Regions from separate parts of the Lysinibacillus sp. EB106-09-02-XG168 genome, predicted to be linked through region 1. Evidence: riboswitches for the same ligand, from Rfam matches in the RefSeq annotation. Region 1 holds a riboswitch; each other region holds the start of a gene.

What was found. A riboswitch is a leader RNA that binds a small molecule or an ion and turns the genes downstream of it on or off. The one in region 1 is predicted to bind cobalamin.
Region 2: it holds a riboswitch for cobalamin, as region 1 does, so the genes downstream of both, AC3WSO_RS21835 (FecCD family ABC transporter permease) here and AC3WSO_RS15345 (energy-coupling factor ABC transporter permease) in region 1, are expected to answer to the same signal.
Region 3: it holds a riboswitch for cobalamin, as region 1 does, so the genes downstream of both, AC3WSO_RS10880 (ribonucleoside-diphosphate reductase subunit alpha) here and AC3WSO_RS15345 (energy-coupling factor ABC transporter permease) in region 1, are expected to answer to the same signal.
Region 4: it holds a riboswitch for cobalamin, as region 1 does, so the genes downstream of both, AC3WSO_RS11655 (hypothetical protein) here and AC3WSO_RS15345 (energy-coupling factor ABC transporter permease) in region 1, are expected to answer to the same signal.

Annotation. Positions count from the first base shown of each region.
Region 1 is NZ_JBYTDN010000003.1:2,952,108-2,955,320, forward strand. Features, by position in the region: gene AC3WSO_RS15340 ((2Fe-2S) ferredoxin domain-containing protein) at 1-76, opposite strand, end outside; cobalamin riboswitch at 215-398, opposite strand; cobalamin riboswitch at 625-809, shown strand; gene AC3WSO_RS15345 (energy-coupling factor ABC transporter permease) at 957-1,703, shown strand; gene AC3WSO_RS15350 (energy-coupling factor ABC transporter substrate-binding protein) at 1,705-1,977, shown strand; gene cbiQ (cobalt ECF transporter T component CbiQ) at 1,981-2,751, shown strand; gene AC3WSO_RS15360 (energy-coupling factor ABC transporter ATP-binding protein) at 2,751-3,213, shown strand, end outside.
Region 2 is NZ_JBYTDN010000003.1:4,312,591-4,315,803, forward strand. Features, by position in the region: gene AC3WSO_RS21830 (heme ABC transporter ATP-binding protein) at 1-357, opposite strand, end outside; gene AC3WSO_RS21835 (FecCD family ABC transporter permease) at 364-1,410, opposite strand; cobalamin riboswitch at 1,670-1,861, opposite strand; gene AC3WSO_RS21840 (biotin transporter BioY) at 2,028-2,624, shown strand; gene AC3WSO_RS21845 (NADPH-dependent FMN reductase) at 2,924-3,213, opposite strand, start outside.
Region 3 is NZ_JBYTDN010000003.1:2,068,594-2,071,806, reverse strand. Features, by position in the region: gene AC3WSO_RS10880 (ribonucleoside-diphosphate reductase subunit alpha) at 1-944, opposite strand, end outside; cobalamin riboswitch at 1,107-1,294, opposite strand; gene AC3WSO_RS10875 (hypothetical protein) at 1,405-2,094, opposite strand; gene AC3WSO_RS10870 (ECF transporter S component) at 2,091-2,585, opposite strand; gene AC3WSO_RS10865 (bifunctional adenosylcobinamide kinase/adenosylcobinamide-phosphate guanylyltransferase) at 2,795-3,187, opposite strand; gene AC3WSO_RS10860 (histidine phosphatase family protein) at 3,136-3,213, opposite strand, start outside.
Region 4 is NZ_JBYTDN010000003.1:2,197,627-2,200,839, forward strand. Features, by position in the region: gene AC3WSO_RS11640 (hypothetical protein) at 1-351, opposite strand, end outside; gene AC3WSO_RS11645 (hypothetical protein) at 705-923, shown strand; gene AC3WSO_RS11650 (hypothetical protein) at 1,003-1,389, shown strand; cobalamin riboswitch at 1,540-1,723, shown strand; gene AC3WSO_RS11655 (hypothetical protein) at 1,972-2,736, shown strand; gene AC3WSO_RS11660 (GTP-binding protein) at 3,034-3,213, opposite strand, start outside.

The DNA of each region.
Region 1 (3,213 bases):
CATCTTTTTTCATACAGCTACTACCATTGCAAATAAAAAGATGTGTTTTCATTCCCTCTAAATTCCAAGTTGTCATCGTTTTTCTCCCCTCATTTGCTTTTAGGAAAAAGAAAAACCTTTACTCTAGACGAAGAGTAAAGGTTTAGTAGAAGCCAAATAAAAACGAATATATACAGGTACTCGCTCTCGCTTCAACTTCTCCCTCCGAAAAGTTTGCATGCATCATCACATAAGCAGGTTTCCTGACTTAAGCTTCCTTTTACTTTCGCGCCTTCCTAGTTCTCACTAGTGGCATCCGCGATTTCATCAGCTATTACAGTAGCGGGGGCTGTATCGGATTCTCACCGATTTCCCTATTATCTTGAAAATATTCAAGCACTTATGGATGTTTTATATGAAATTATTATTTTTTATAAAATTAAAAACTGTTTCTATCATAGCTTATTTTTTTAAAATTTCAATATTTCTTTCTAAATTTGTGACATTTTCAGTAATTTTTTAATGAAAAATATGACATTCCTTTTCTGTTTATCTGAATTTTCGACATAGACACTCAATTAAAAATTTTTACTTGAAAAGTATAGCATTTATATGGAAAATTATGTTACACTTTGGCATGAAATCACAATTTCATCTTTTTTCGGTGTGAATTGTTCATCAATTCGCTTAAAAGGGAAGCCGGTTTAATTCCGGCGCGGTCCCGCCACTGTAATAGGGAGTTTTATAGATTATGCCACTGTCCAAGGGATGGGAAGGCCTATAAAACGTTGAGCTAAAGCCAGGAGACCTGCCGAAAAATATGTGATCGTTTGAACCTACGAGGATAGGTGTGCGGCTGAGCAAATTAGAATTTTATTTGCATTTTTAGCTATGCACTTTTCCACAATTGGAGAAGTGCTTTTTTGTTTTCGCATCGCATACTAATTCGAACTATTTTAATGTGAGGAGGAGAGGTTTTGAAATTCTCAGGTTGGAAGCTTAGTTATTTCTTATTAGCATTTTTATTCGTGCCAGATCGTGCATTTGCGATGCACATTATGGAGGGCTATTTGCCAATTGAATGGGCGATTTTTTGGTGGGTCTTATCCATTCCATTTATTATTTTAGGATTACGTTCTATTCGTAAAACCATTGATGAAAATCCTGAAACAAAAATGATTTTAGGTCTATCGGGTGCCTTTGCCTTTGTGCTATCAGCTTTAAAAATCCCTTCTGTAACAGGAAGTTGTTCACATCCGACAGGAGTTGGCCTTGGAACAGTTCTTTTTGGACCATTAGTGATGAGTGTTATCGGGACAATCGTATTATTATTTCAATCTCTACTTTTAGCACACGGCGGGCTGACAACTTTAGGTGCTAATGCCTTTTCTATGGCAATTGCTGGTCCTATTATTGCTTATTACGTTTTCCATGGCTCTCAAAAAATGGGACTATCTTTTTCCATCGCCGTCTTTTTAGCAGCAATGCTTGGTGACTTAGGTACATATATTGTCACTTCTGTACAATTAGCTCTTGCCTTCCCTTCTGAGGTTGGAGGCTTTATGGCTTCATTCACAAAGTTTGCTAGCATTTTTGCGTTCACGCAAATTCCTCTTGCTGTTAGTGAAGGTATTTTAACAGTGATCGTTATGAATTTCTTGAAAAAATACAATGTGAGTGAATTAAAAGCTTTACGCGTTTTCTCGGCAAAGGAGGCTCACTAACATGAAAAAAAATTTACTGCTATTAGCAATTGTTGTGTTGTTAGCAATCATACCCCTCTTCATTCAAAAAGGCGCAGATTTTGAAGGTGCTGATGGCGAAGCGGAGGCAGCAATTGGTGAAATAGATGCTAACTACGAGCCTTGGTTTGAAAGCTTATGGGAGCCACCAAGTGGTGAAATAGAAAGCTTATTATTCGCACTCCAAGCTGCTATTGGCGCCGGATTTATTGGCTATTTCATCGGCTTAATGCGCGGTAAACATAAAGAGGGTTAAGCGATGTTACTCATTGATAAGTATGCTTATATGAATAAACTAGCGTCTGTTCATCCGCTAGAAAAAATGACGTTTTCCCTTGGACTGCTTTTATTGTCGCTTATCATGAGAGATGAACGAATCTCACTCATTACTTTTATTGTGATGAGTGCTTTTATCATTTTAGGTGCGAAAATCCCAGCTAAATATTACGCAAAATTACTATTGCTACCCGGATTTTTTTTACTTTCGAGTCTAGCATCCATTTTAATTTCTATAGCGCCATCAACAAGCACGCTTCCTCCAATTATTTGGTCATTTTCTATTCATCATTGGAAAATATTTATTGGCAGTGCGAGCTTAGTGACAGCGCAACAACTTTTTTTCATCGTCCTTGGCAGTATAAGCTGTTTGTATTTTTTAATTCTTACGACATCAGTCCAGTCTATTTGTTATGTCCTGCGACAGTGGCGACTCCCTACCCTATTCGTAGAGCTAGTAGAACTAACGTATCGATTTATTTTTATCTTTTTAGATAGTATGCAAAAAATTCATCTTGCTCAGCAGGCTCGTCTAGGGTACAGCTCTCCTATGCAATGGCTTCGCTCGGTCTCTATACTGATTGCTGCTTTATTTGTCGAGATGTTCCAACGCAGTCGTGAGCTAAACAATGCGATGGAAGCGCGTGGTGGTGAAACTGTCTATTGGCAAGATGATATTATCTATAACAAGAAAAATTGGGTAGGTATTGCTGCTATTTTTATACTCCTCATCATTTATGGAGGTCTTTTCTGATGACTGATTTATACTTTGACTTAACACATTTATCCTACGCTTATGCAGATGGAACTCATGCCTTAACAGATATTACACTTCAAATTCCAAAGGGGAAAAAAATCGTTTTACTTGGTCATAATGGTGCTGGAAAATCAACGTTATTTCAGCATTTAAATGGTATTTTGAAGCCTACCTCTGGAAGTATATCCTTTTGTGGCAATGAACTGAACTATAGTAGAAAAGCATTAAAAGAATTACGCCAACAGGTTGGTATTGTTTTTCAGGATGCAGACAACCAGCTTTTTTCTGGCACAGTTAAGCAGGATATTGCATTTGGTCCTTTGAATCTTGGCTGGACAGCAGAAAAAATTGAAGAGAAAATTGCGTGGGCTGTCGCTCAAACCGAAGTCGATGCATTGCTAGATAAACCGATCCATTTTTTAAGTGTTGGACAGAAAAAACGTGTCGCGATGGCAGGAG
Region 2 (3,213 bases), 1.4 Mb from region 1:
TACGATTTGAAAATCTTGCTCTTGATCAAGCTCCAATAGTTTTTTATGAGGTGTTCTCCCCATACTCACTAAATCATGCACTGTAAAATCGAATAAGACCGGTGTTTCTTGACTCACAACTGCTAGATTTTTAGCTATGTTTTTACTCGATTGCTTTAGAATATCTTGTTCATTTAATAACACTGTTCCACTTTCTGGTTTTAATAAACGATACATATTCTTTAATAGCGTTGACTTCCCACTACCATTAGGACCGATCAACCCAACAAATTGCTTGTCCTTTATTTGAACATTTACTTCATGTAATATGCGTTCATTAGAAATGGAGAATGATATTTGTTTCGCTTCTAATGTCATATATTTTTAATCTCCTTCACCGAAAGAATAATTGTTACGACGTAGCAGCCAAATGAAAAATGGACCTCCACAAAAAGCCGTGATAATTCCTATCGGCATTTCCTCAGGGGCAATTAATATTCGAGCAAGTGCATCTGCCCAAACTAAAAAGATCCCCCCTAATAATGCGCTAATCGGTATGACATACTTATGATTTGAACCTACAATTAGCCGTACAATATGTGGAATGATTAAACCAACAAATCCAATTGAGCCACTTACAGCAACTAGCACACCCGTTAATAATGATACTAATAAAATAAGCTGTATTCGAAATTGTTGTAAGTTAACCCCTAATGTAACTGCTGCTTCTTCTCCAAGAAGTAATAAATTTAAGCTGCGATAGTTGAGCCATAACAAGGCAAATACTACAAAAAAAATGACTGCCGGAATTACAAGAATACTCCATTTCGCACCTGCTAGGCTTCCTAGCATCCAAAACATGACTGCCTTCATTCCCCCCTCTTGCTTCGACAGCATTAAGATAAAATTTGAAATAGCAGATAAAATAAATGACACCGCCATCCCTGAAAGTAAAAGTCGAAAGACGGACACTCTACCGCCAATATGTGATAAGAAAAAAACTAACCCCATTGCTGTGAGAGAGCCTAAAAAAGCTGATACGGAAAGAGCATAAACGCCCAGAAATGAAAAGGCACCTAAAATGATGACAGCTGTGGCACCAACCGTCGCTCCAGAAGAAATCCCTAAAATATATGGTTCTGCAATTGAATTACGAACGAGTGCCTGAATAGCTGCTCCTGCAATTGCCAAGCCTGCTCCGACGATAGCAGCGAGTAATACACGAGGAGCCCTTATTTGCCAAATGATAATTTCCTGTGAACGACTCCAATCTTGTTCGATTGAGCTTTGTATAATAGGAATTTTAGAAAGGATAACCTTCCATACATAAAGTGGTGTAACGGAAACCGATCCAACCATAATTGCAATAGTCATTGAAATTATAAGTACTAGAAGAAGGGTCATTGAAAGTAACATAAATTTTCTATTCATCTGTTTATTAACTCCTAATCACTAAACATTAATTTCATCTAGACGTAACTGTAGCTGATACTTTGCTAACATTTACAGTACGAAGATAAATGAAAGAAAAAAGGGTATTCCATGCAAATGCGCATGGAAATACCCTAGAATCAATTATGCCTGGCATAATTGCGTCTTTCAGCGTGTGTTTGGACACCTCTAAAAGAGATTAAACAAAGTTAGATTTACTCCTACTATTGTCCGTAATCGCTTTCATCCTCGTGGGCATTACAGGAATAACTAAATGGCAGGTCTCCTGGCTTCGAATCAATGTACCTATGATTGCCTTCCCATTCTAAAACAGTGGCTAAATCATCATAGAACTCCTCGTTACAGTTGCGGGACAGCGTCGGATTTGCACCGATTTCCCTTTTAAGTGACACATTGTACAAGATGTCACACCATTAGTATCGAATGATTTAAAATTATGACAATTCTATCATATATTTCAATAGTTAGTCTATACTATCAATCATTTATCAAGTCACGAAACACCTTTACGTTAACTAAAAGAAATAATCAAGTTGACACAAAAACTTTATTTTTTTACACTATTATTATCAACTTTACTTTTTAGGGGTGAAATAATGACAACCGTTGCGGAACATACACATCAAAAATTAAGAACAGTAGATATTGCATACATTGGACTATTTTCAACATTAATGATGATAGGAGCTAATATTACGTCCATTGTACCTTTCATGGTTGTTGGCGGAGTACCGATCACATTGCAAACATTTTTTGCTATTTTAGCGGGACTTATTCTCGGTAGTAGAAAAGGGGCTCTCGCTTGTACTGTTTATATGTGCATCGGTTTAGCAGGCGCACCTGTATTTGCACGATTCAGCGGAGGCTTTGGACAAATTTTAAGTCCTACATTTGGTTTCATTGTCACTTTTATATTAGCTGCATTTGTCGCAGGGCTTATTGTAGAGCGCAGTGGAACGAAGAAAAGCTATGTAGTTGCTGCATTAGTTGCAACTGCAATTAATTATTTACTAGGGACAAATTGGATGTATTTTGCCTATAAGCTATGGGCTAGTGCGCCTGATGCTTTCAATTATAAAATAGCATGGCTTTGGATGATGCCCCCTTTGCCAAAGGATATTATTTTAGCTATATTCGCGGGTATTTTTGCATACCGTCTTCAAAAAGTTTTAAAAATAATCCCAATTAAATAAAGAGATAAAAAAACTGTCCAAAAGTATATAGCGTACTTAATTGGACAGTTTTTGGTTCATCACCAAAAGTTGTGGATGACTTTTGTTAAAACGTATACTATGCAAATAGTTGATTGTAGTGGAGACTGGGCGACTCCTCGGGGATCTGCAATAGTGGAACGAAGGCATGTTTTAACTGCGCGAAAGCGAAGCGGCAGCGGCAAATGTTTTAACTGCGCGAAAGCGAAGCGGCAGCGGCAAAGCACCCAGTCGGAACGAAATCAACCACACGTTTTGGTGCTGATCCCAGTTTTTTATTTTTAAACGTATTTTTTCATCCAGTTTAAGAAGTTATCAATAACTACATCTAGGAATTTGATAGTACCCTCATCTGTTAAATTGCCTTCAGCATCAAATTTAGTGTGTACTGCACCAATATAAACATCATTGCCACTAAGTAAAGGTGAATTTACTCCAGGTGAGAATAAAATATCTCTTAAGTGTAATTGTGCTTTAACAGTCCCTAAGTTACCCATAGATGCGCCCATCATGAATGATGGCTTGCCAATCATTACTTTATCAACGCGAGATAACCAATCGATGGCGTTAA
Region 3 (3,213 bases), 880 kb from region 1:
TCATCCCCATTGTTTAAGCGTAAATCTAAAAACGTAAAGACGTCTTTGTGCCAAACATCTAAATAGACAGCAATAGCTCCTTGTCGCTGACCTAGCTGATCGACTGAAACCGCCGTATTGTTAAGCTGTTTAATCCATGGTAAAACACCACTAGATGCACCTTTAAAGCCTTTGATTGATGAGCCACGGCTACGAATTTTACCCATATAAACACCAATACCACCGCCGTACTTCGATAATGTAGCGACATCTGTATTCGTGTCATAAATACTTTGTAAACTATCATCTACTGTATCGATAAAGCAACTAGATAGCTGTCCATGTGTTTTACCTGCATTTGATAATGTAGGTGTTGCCACAGTCATATATAAATTACTCATTGCCCAGTAAGATTCACGTACTTTTTCTAAACGATTTTCAGTTTCATCTTGCATCAGGGTCATCGCAATGACCATCCATCGTTCCTGTGGTAGCTCCACTGGTGTTTTCGTGTAATCGCGAACAACATAGCGGTCCATTAATGTTTTTAAGCCAATATACGTAAACAATTCATCTCGACTTGATTCTAAATAGGAAGCGAGTTCTTGAAGATCCTGCTCACTATATTTTGTTGTTAAACATTCATGATACAAACCAGCTTCTGTATAGCGTGCTAATTGTTCCGGGAAACCTTTATAAACATCTTGCACTGAAACGCCACGGCGCATTGCAAATTGATCATACAATTTTTCTAAATAAATTTGAGCAGCGACAAATGTCCAGAATGGCTCCTCCTCATCAATTAGGCTAAGCGTTTGTAAAATCATCGCATCCGCCCATGCTTCAAATGTTGCATTGTCGTTTTTTCGTAGCCATCGATCCGATAATCTTACAAAACTTTCGAGTTCATCCTCCGTATAACTTTTCTTGAGCTTAGCAATTTGCTGTTCGATTTGAATTGTCATGTATACATTCTCTCCCTTTCTTTCTCCAGCAACACAAAAAGCGATCACGCAACATTTATCGGTTACGTAATCGCAGTAAAATCGGAAATGGAAATGAAGGACATGCACACTAAGAAGTGGACAAATCTCTCGCCTCCACTTCTCAATCCCCGAAGAATGTGTTGCTGTCTTGAACAAATCGGCAGGTCTCCTGGCTCATGCTTCCTCCAAATGATGGCCTTCCCGTTCTTTACAGTGGCCTATTCATCATTTGTCAGCACTTACAGTTGCGGGGACAGCTTCGGCCTAAGATGACTCTTTTCCGAATTCCCTTTTAAACCATATTTGGTACCGCTCGTCCAAAATACTATATATTGTGTTTTAACTCCTAAACAAATCTAACATATAGTGTTTATAGTTGCAATAGGCGTTTTGCCCCTTGAATTTTTCAAAGTGTTATTTTTTCTCGAAGCAAGCCCGATTACAATGCAGTTTTACGTAGTTTTTCAAAATTTCTAGGAAAATATTTTTGTACTTGCTGCTCTTTTTCTGGATCTATTCCTAGCAAAACTACTGCACATGGACCAGCCGTTTTCTCAACATCTAATGAACTTTTGACCTGTTGCTCACCAAAAAGTCGGTTAAACTCTGCTTGTAGACCTTTTGATCCTACTGGCCATACTTGCTGTACGATTCCCTCTTTCCACGCTTGAAAAATAGATTCAAGCTGTGCGACATCTTCAGGCTGTGCAAGGATTTCATTGCCTACAAGCGGCATGCCATATGTGTACCAACATAGCTGCTCATACTTATACTTAGTTGCTGTACGTTTCTGCTGCTCTCCAAGCATCGTTATTGACAAACCTGATTGTAAAGTTGGCATATTAGTCTCTGAACTACCGTCTATTTGCGGACAAAAAAGACCAGCCTCATCAAAAACCTGCTGAATGCCTACAACATAACGAGACCATGCAGCATCCCCTGAAAAATTGGCAAGTAAAATATGCCTTGGTAAAGCATTTGCAGCAAGTTGCTCTAAAAATGTAACACGTGCAGTAAAGTATGCCGTAAGCTGATCTGGAGCAGACACAACATCTTGTAGCTTTTCGCCAATTGCAGCGGCATTATCGGTTGTCGCAATGAGCTCACCTATTTTTATTGCATTTCTCAATGTACTCGACCTTCCTTACGCACAAACACCTTCGACAGAACTGGCATCGCCACCGCAACGATCACTAGATTAATGAGTGTTGCCACTGGAAGACTAGTCAATGACGTCCAGTAAAATGCCGGACTAATAATAAAGTAAAATGGTATAGGTGCCACGACACCATTTAAAATAAGTGCCACAGGCCATTTCCAGAAATGCATTTCTTTTTTATGCATAACCCCAAAGATCCATACAACGATAAACATTTCCACAGCAATAATTATATGTAGTGGTCCAAAAGGGAAGCCAGTAGTTAAGGCTGAAATAAAATGCCCAATGACTCCCGCAGTACCAGCTAATACTGGCGATAAAAATACAACGCTTAAAAATGCCGGTGCAGAGTCAAGCGCAGCAGTTGTAATAAATGTTGGAATTTTAATGACTGCACCTACTGCACAAATTGCAGCTACCATGGCAGTGAGCGTCAATTTCATCAATTTTTGTCGATCCATCCCATTTCCTCTTTCTTGGCTCGTCCTTATAACGTAGGTTGATTTCCGTTCCGGTTGGGCGCTTTGTTGTTGCTGTCGCACAGTTAAAATTGCCGCTGACGCTTCGCTTTCGCACAGAGCAAAGCTTTCTGGGGGCGTCCAGCCTTCACTTCAATAAACGTCATCCCTACCCTTTTTGAAGAGCCATATAAATTCTTCAAGACACTAAATCATTTAATTTGTTCCCCAATACCGTACCAAATGCGGACGACTTGTTCGGCTTCTGCAAATAAAGCTTGGTACAAACGCCCACATGTATCACGTAATAATCGTGCCTGTTTGTCCATCGGCACAACGCCACGCCCCATATCGGTCACTATTATATACAAGGCACAATTTTCTTCAAGGGTCTTTAGTCTCCTCAAAATAGTACTGACAAGAGGTTCATCCTCCTCAAGATCTTGTGTTACGAGCCATTTCTCTATATTTTTTATAACTAGTACATCACAAGTAGGAGAGCCATCTGGTAGCGTGCCATCCACTAGCTCAACGTTTTGACCTGCAAGTAATTTCATAACATAGTCGGTTTTTCCACTATAGGCTCCTCCGATAAAGACATGCATCTTGCTCCCTCCTCCCAAGCACTTCT
Region 4 (3,213 bases), 750 kb from region 1:
AGAAAGATTGTTTACTGAGTACATGCCTTTACCATCACCTTCAGCTGTTGTAACAGTAAATGTTCCTCCAGTACCTTCGCTAGCAATATTAGTAACTTTCCCACTGATAGTTACCTTTGTGTTTTTTTCAACTTCATCACCATTTGCTTTTACAAAATCTAATTTAATCGCTTCAGCTTTCAATTTTTCATTTAATTCATTTTGTGAAAGACCTTTAGTTTCAGTAACTTTATCTGTTGCATCTTTTTCTTCAGCAGCTGGTGTTTCTTCTTTAGGAGCAGCTTTCTCTTCTTCTCCACATGCAGTTAATAATAGTGTTGATAATGCTCCAACGTAAAATAATTTCTTCATTTAAAAATTCCCCCTCTATATTACCATTTTAGGAAACTTAGATTTAAAAGTACATATAAAAAACAAATAATACATAAAATGGTAATTATTCTTTCGTTTTTTACTTAATTTATTCATAAGAAAATAAGTATAGATTAGATACTTTTAAAACTATAAAGAAAGGATGGATGAATGAACGAACGAAAAAATATTAGATATTTTAGAGAAGGAGGCTATAAAAAGAAATCAAGTCATGAGAAAAGTCAAAATGGATGATGGGACAATCTATTATACATGTGGTGAGTTAAACGTTAAAAGGTTAGCAAAAACTGCTTTAACTTTATTAACATAGACTTAGTGAATGAGGGATGTTAATGAGAAATAAAAATTATCGTGAAACAGAAATCGATAAAGCTGAGTTAACTGACTCTGAAAAGAAATTTATTGAAGCATCGTTAAAATTTGCACCTCCTAATTCAAAAGTAGTTAAAGTTGAAAATGATGGTTACACATACTTTAGAATTGGAGAATTAAATATAGACAAGGCTGCTAGATTATTTTATGAAATGTTAAAAAGACAGGGGAAAATCTAATAAGAACTTTGTATTTATTTGAACATATTAAAAGGTAATATCCGTCTTACCTCGAATAATGTTGTAAGAGGTGATAGCAATGGAGGATAAGGCGTATTGGAAATGTGATTATACTTACGAAGAAAAAAGCGAAGTTAATACTGCTGAATATAAGTCGCCTAACCAATATGATAATTCAACTAAACTAAATATGGTTGCTAAAAGCTTAGCGAGAGAGATTAAAAATGAAACAGGTCGTACCGTTAAAAGTTTCATTCGATTAGTGGAAATGCCAGTGGTGAGTAAAAAGATATATCAGGTTGGCGACATTAAAGCTAGAAATGGGGTAAGTCGTGGTGAAATTATTTACAATGTGGCTACGACAGAAGAAGAAATAAAGGAAGTAGAAGAGAACAGAGAAAATTTACAGAACCTACTTGTTGATATGATGTATCAATATTATAAAAAGAATAAGGATTCTTTATAATATTTAGAGGGGTAACACCCTCTTTTTTTATTTGCAGTTTTTCAATTTCTTGACAGTAGGTAAACTACACATTACAATTTAGTTTGATAGTCAGTTAGGAATATTTACTCTACAGTTTCCGACATCTTTAAAACGGCTAATTTTACAACTGAATAGCGTGGAGTAATAGGTGTAAATTGCGTGCAATTTACTTAAAAGGGAAGTCGGTGCAAATCCGACACTGTCCCGCAACTGTAAATGTGAGCGACTTTTCGTATACCACTGTTTAGCGACGGGAAGGGGAAAAGTAGCGATGATCATGAGTCAGGATACCTGCCTATTATGAGTACACACCATAACCCTACGAGGAATAGGAGGTGGCATGTTGACAAAACAGAATGCTCTGTTCGTCACCGTACGTCAAATGCCCAAAATAAAAGAAGGTAATCGCTTTCAAGGCGATTCTTTTATGCTTGGGTATAATTTGACATTAAGTGATGAATGAAAACGATAGAATGAAGGATTTCCTCTAGTTTTAGGAAATCCTTTTTTTATGTATAAGAAGACTTCCGTTTTGAAAAATATGTACGAAAAGAGGATGCAATGATGACGAATATTCATGTAAGTACAGCACAGGAATCGCAATATGTAGAAATGAAAATTTGTAAGCAGCCACGCACTGAACTTGCCAAGAAAGCTACAACAAGAATGGTTGTAGAATCCCTTGTCGATCAATTATTAGCTAGCAATCTTATTAGTAATGAACGATTGTTTGAACAAATTTTATATAACAAAGATATTATTTGGATTCAAAATGAAAGTTTTAATGGCCACCTTTTTGCAAAAGCGAATATTACGGACCAACTTAAAACAAAAACAAATGATTTTATGATGTATATGCCGACAAATCCAATTGTGTACGATGTGAATGGCGAACATTATCATTTAATTACACGTATCGATTCGACTCGTGCAAAACCAAATTTAGAGCGACTTTCCCAAGCACCTAAGCCAATACTAAGTGCTGCTCGGGTCAATGATTTATTGTGCTCGATAGTGATGCGCTTTTATGAGGTATATTTAGAAGATTTATCACGAGTAGTTTATAAAAATAAACAACTGATCAATTTTATAGAGCGAGAGTATCTTCAATTTCTAAAAGCTGTGAAGGAACTAAATGATCATCATTTAAATTGGCACCCACGTGGAAATGGTCATGAACTATTGCTTGAACTGATTGATAATTTACAACTTTTGAAAAGTCGACCTGGCAAGGTTTTAATGGATTTTTCACATTCCCATAGCTACGTTGTGGTGGAATCTTCATATCCTATTTATAGACAGGGTCAGAAAACGATACAAGCTTAGTAAATTAAATATGTGCGGGATGAATTTCAATGCCTTTAGGAGAAAGATATATTCCTTGCAAGTTAATAGAATGGAGTTGTCCGTATAGGTAGATACCCGCGCGAAGCAAGATTACCCGCGGAGAGAAGGCAAATACCCGCGAAAGGAAGGGGAATACCTGCGGAAGCAGGTCGAATACCCGCGAAAGGAAAGGGAATACCCACGCGAAGCAAGATAACCCAAAAAGCATAGTAACTCTCCACGAAACATAAGAAAACAGGACATGGATCTAACAAATCATGTCCTGTTTTTATGAATTTAGTCAATACAATGCATTGCTGCTTGTGCTTCGTGCCATGGAACGGAGTAGCCCTTGCCTTTTGCGCAAAAAATACTAGAGGATGTATAGTCGGGATCGGCGTTCTTATCGTAGCAGATTTGAGCGATAATTTCTTCTGTATTGTGACATATATCGTAGCCATCAAATTGTAGGGAAAT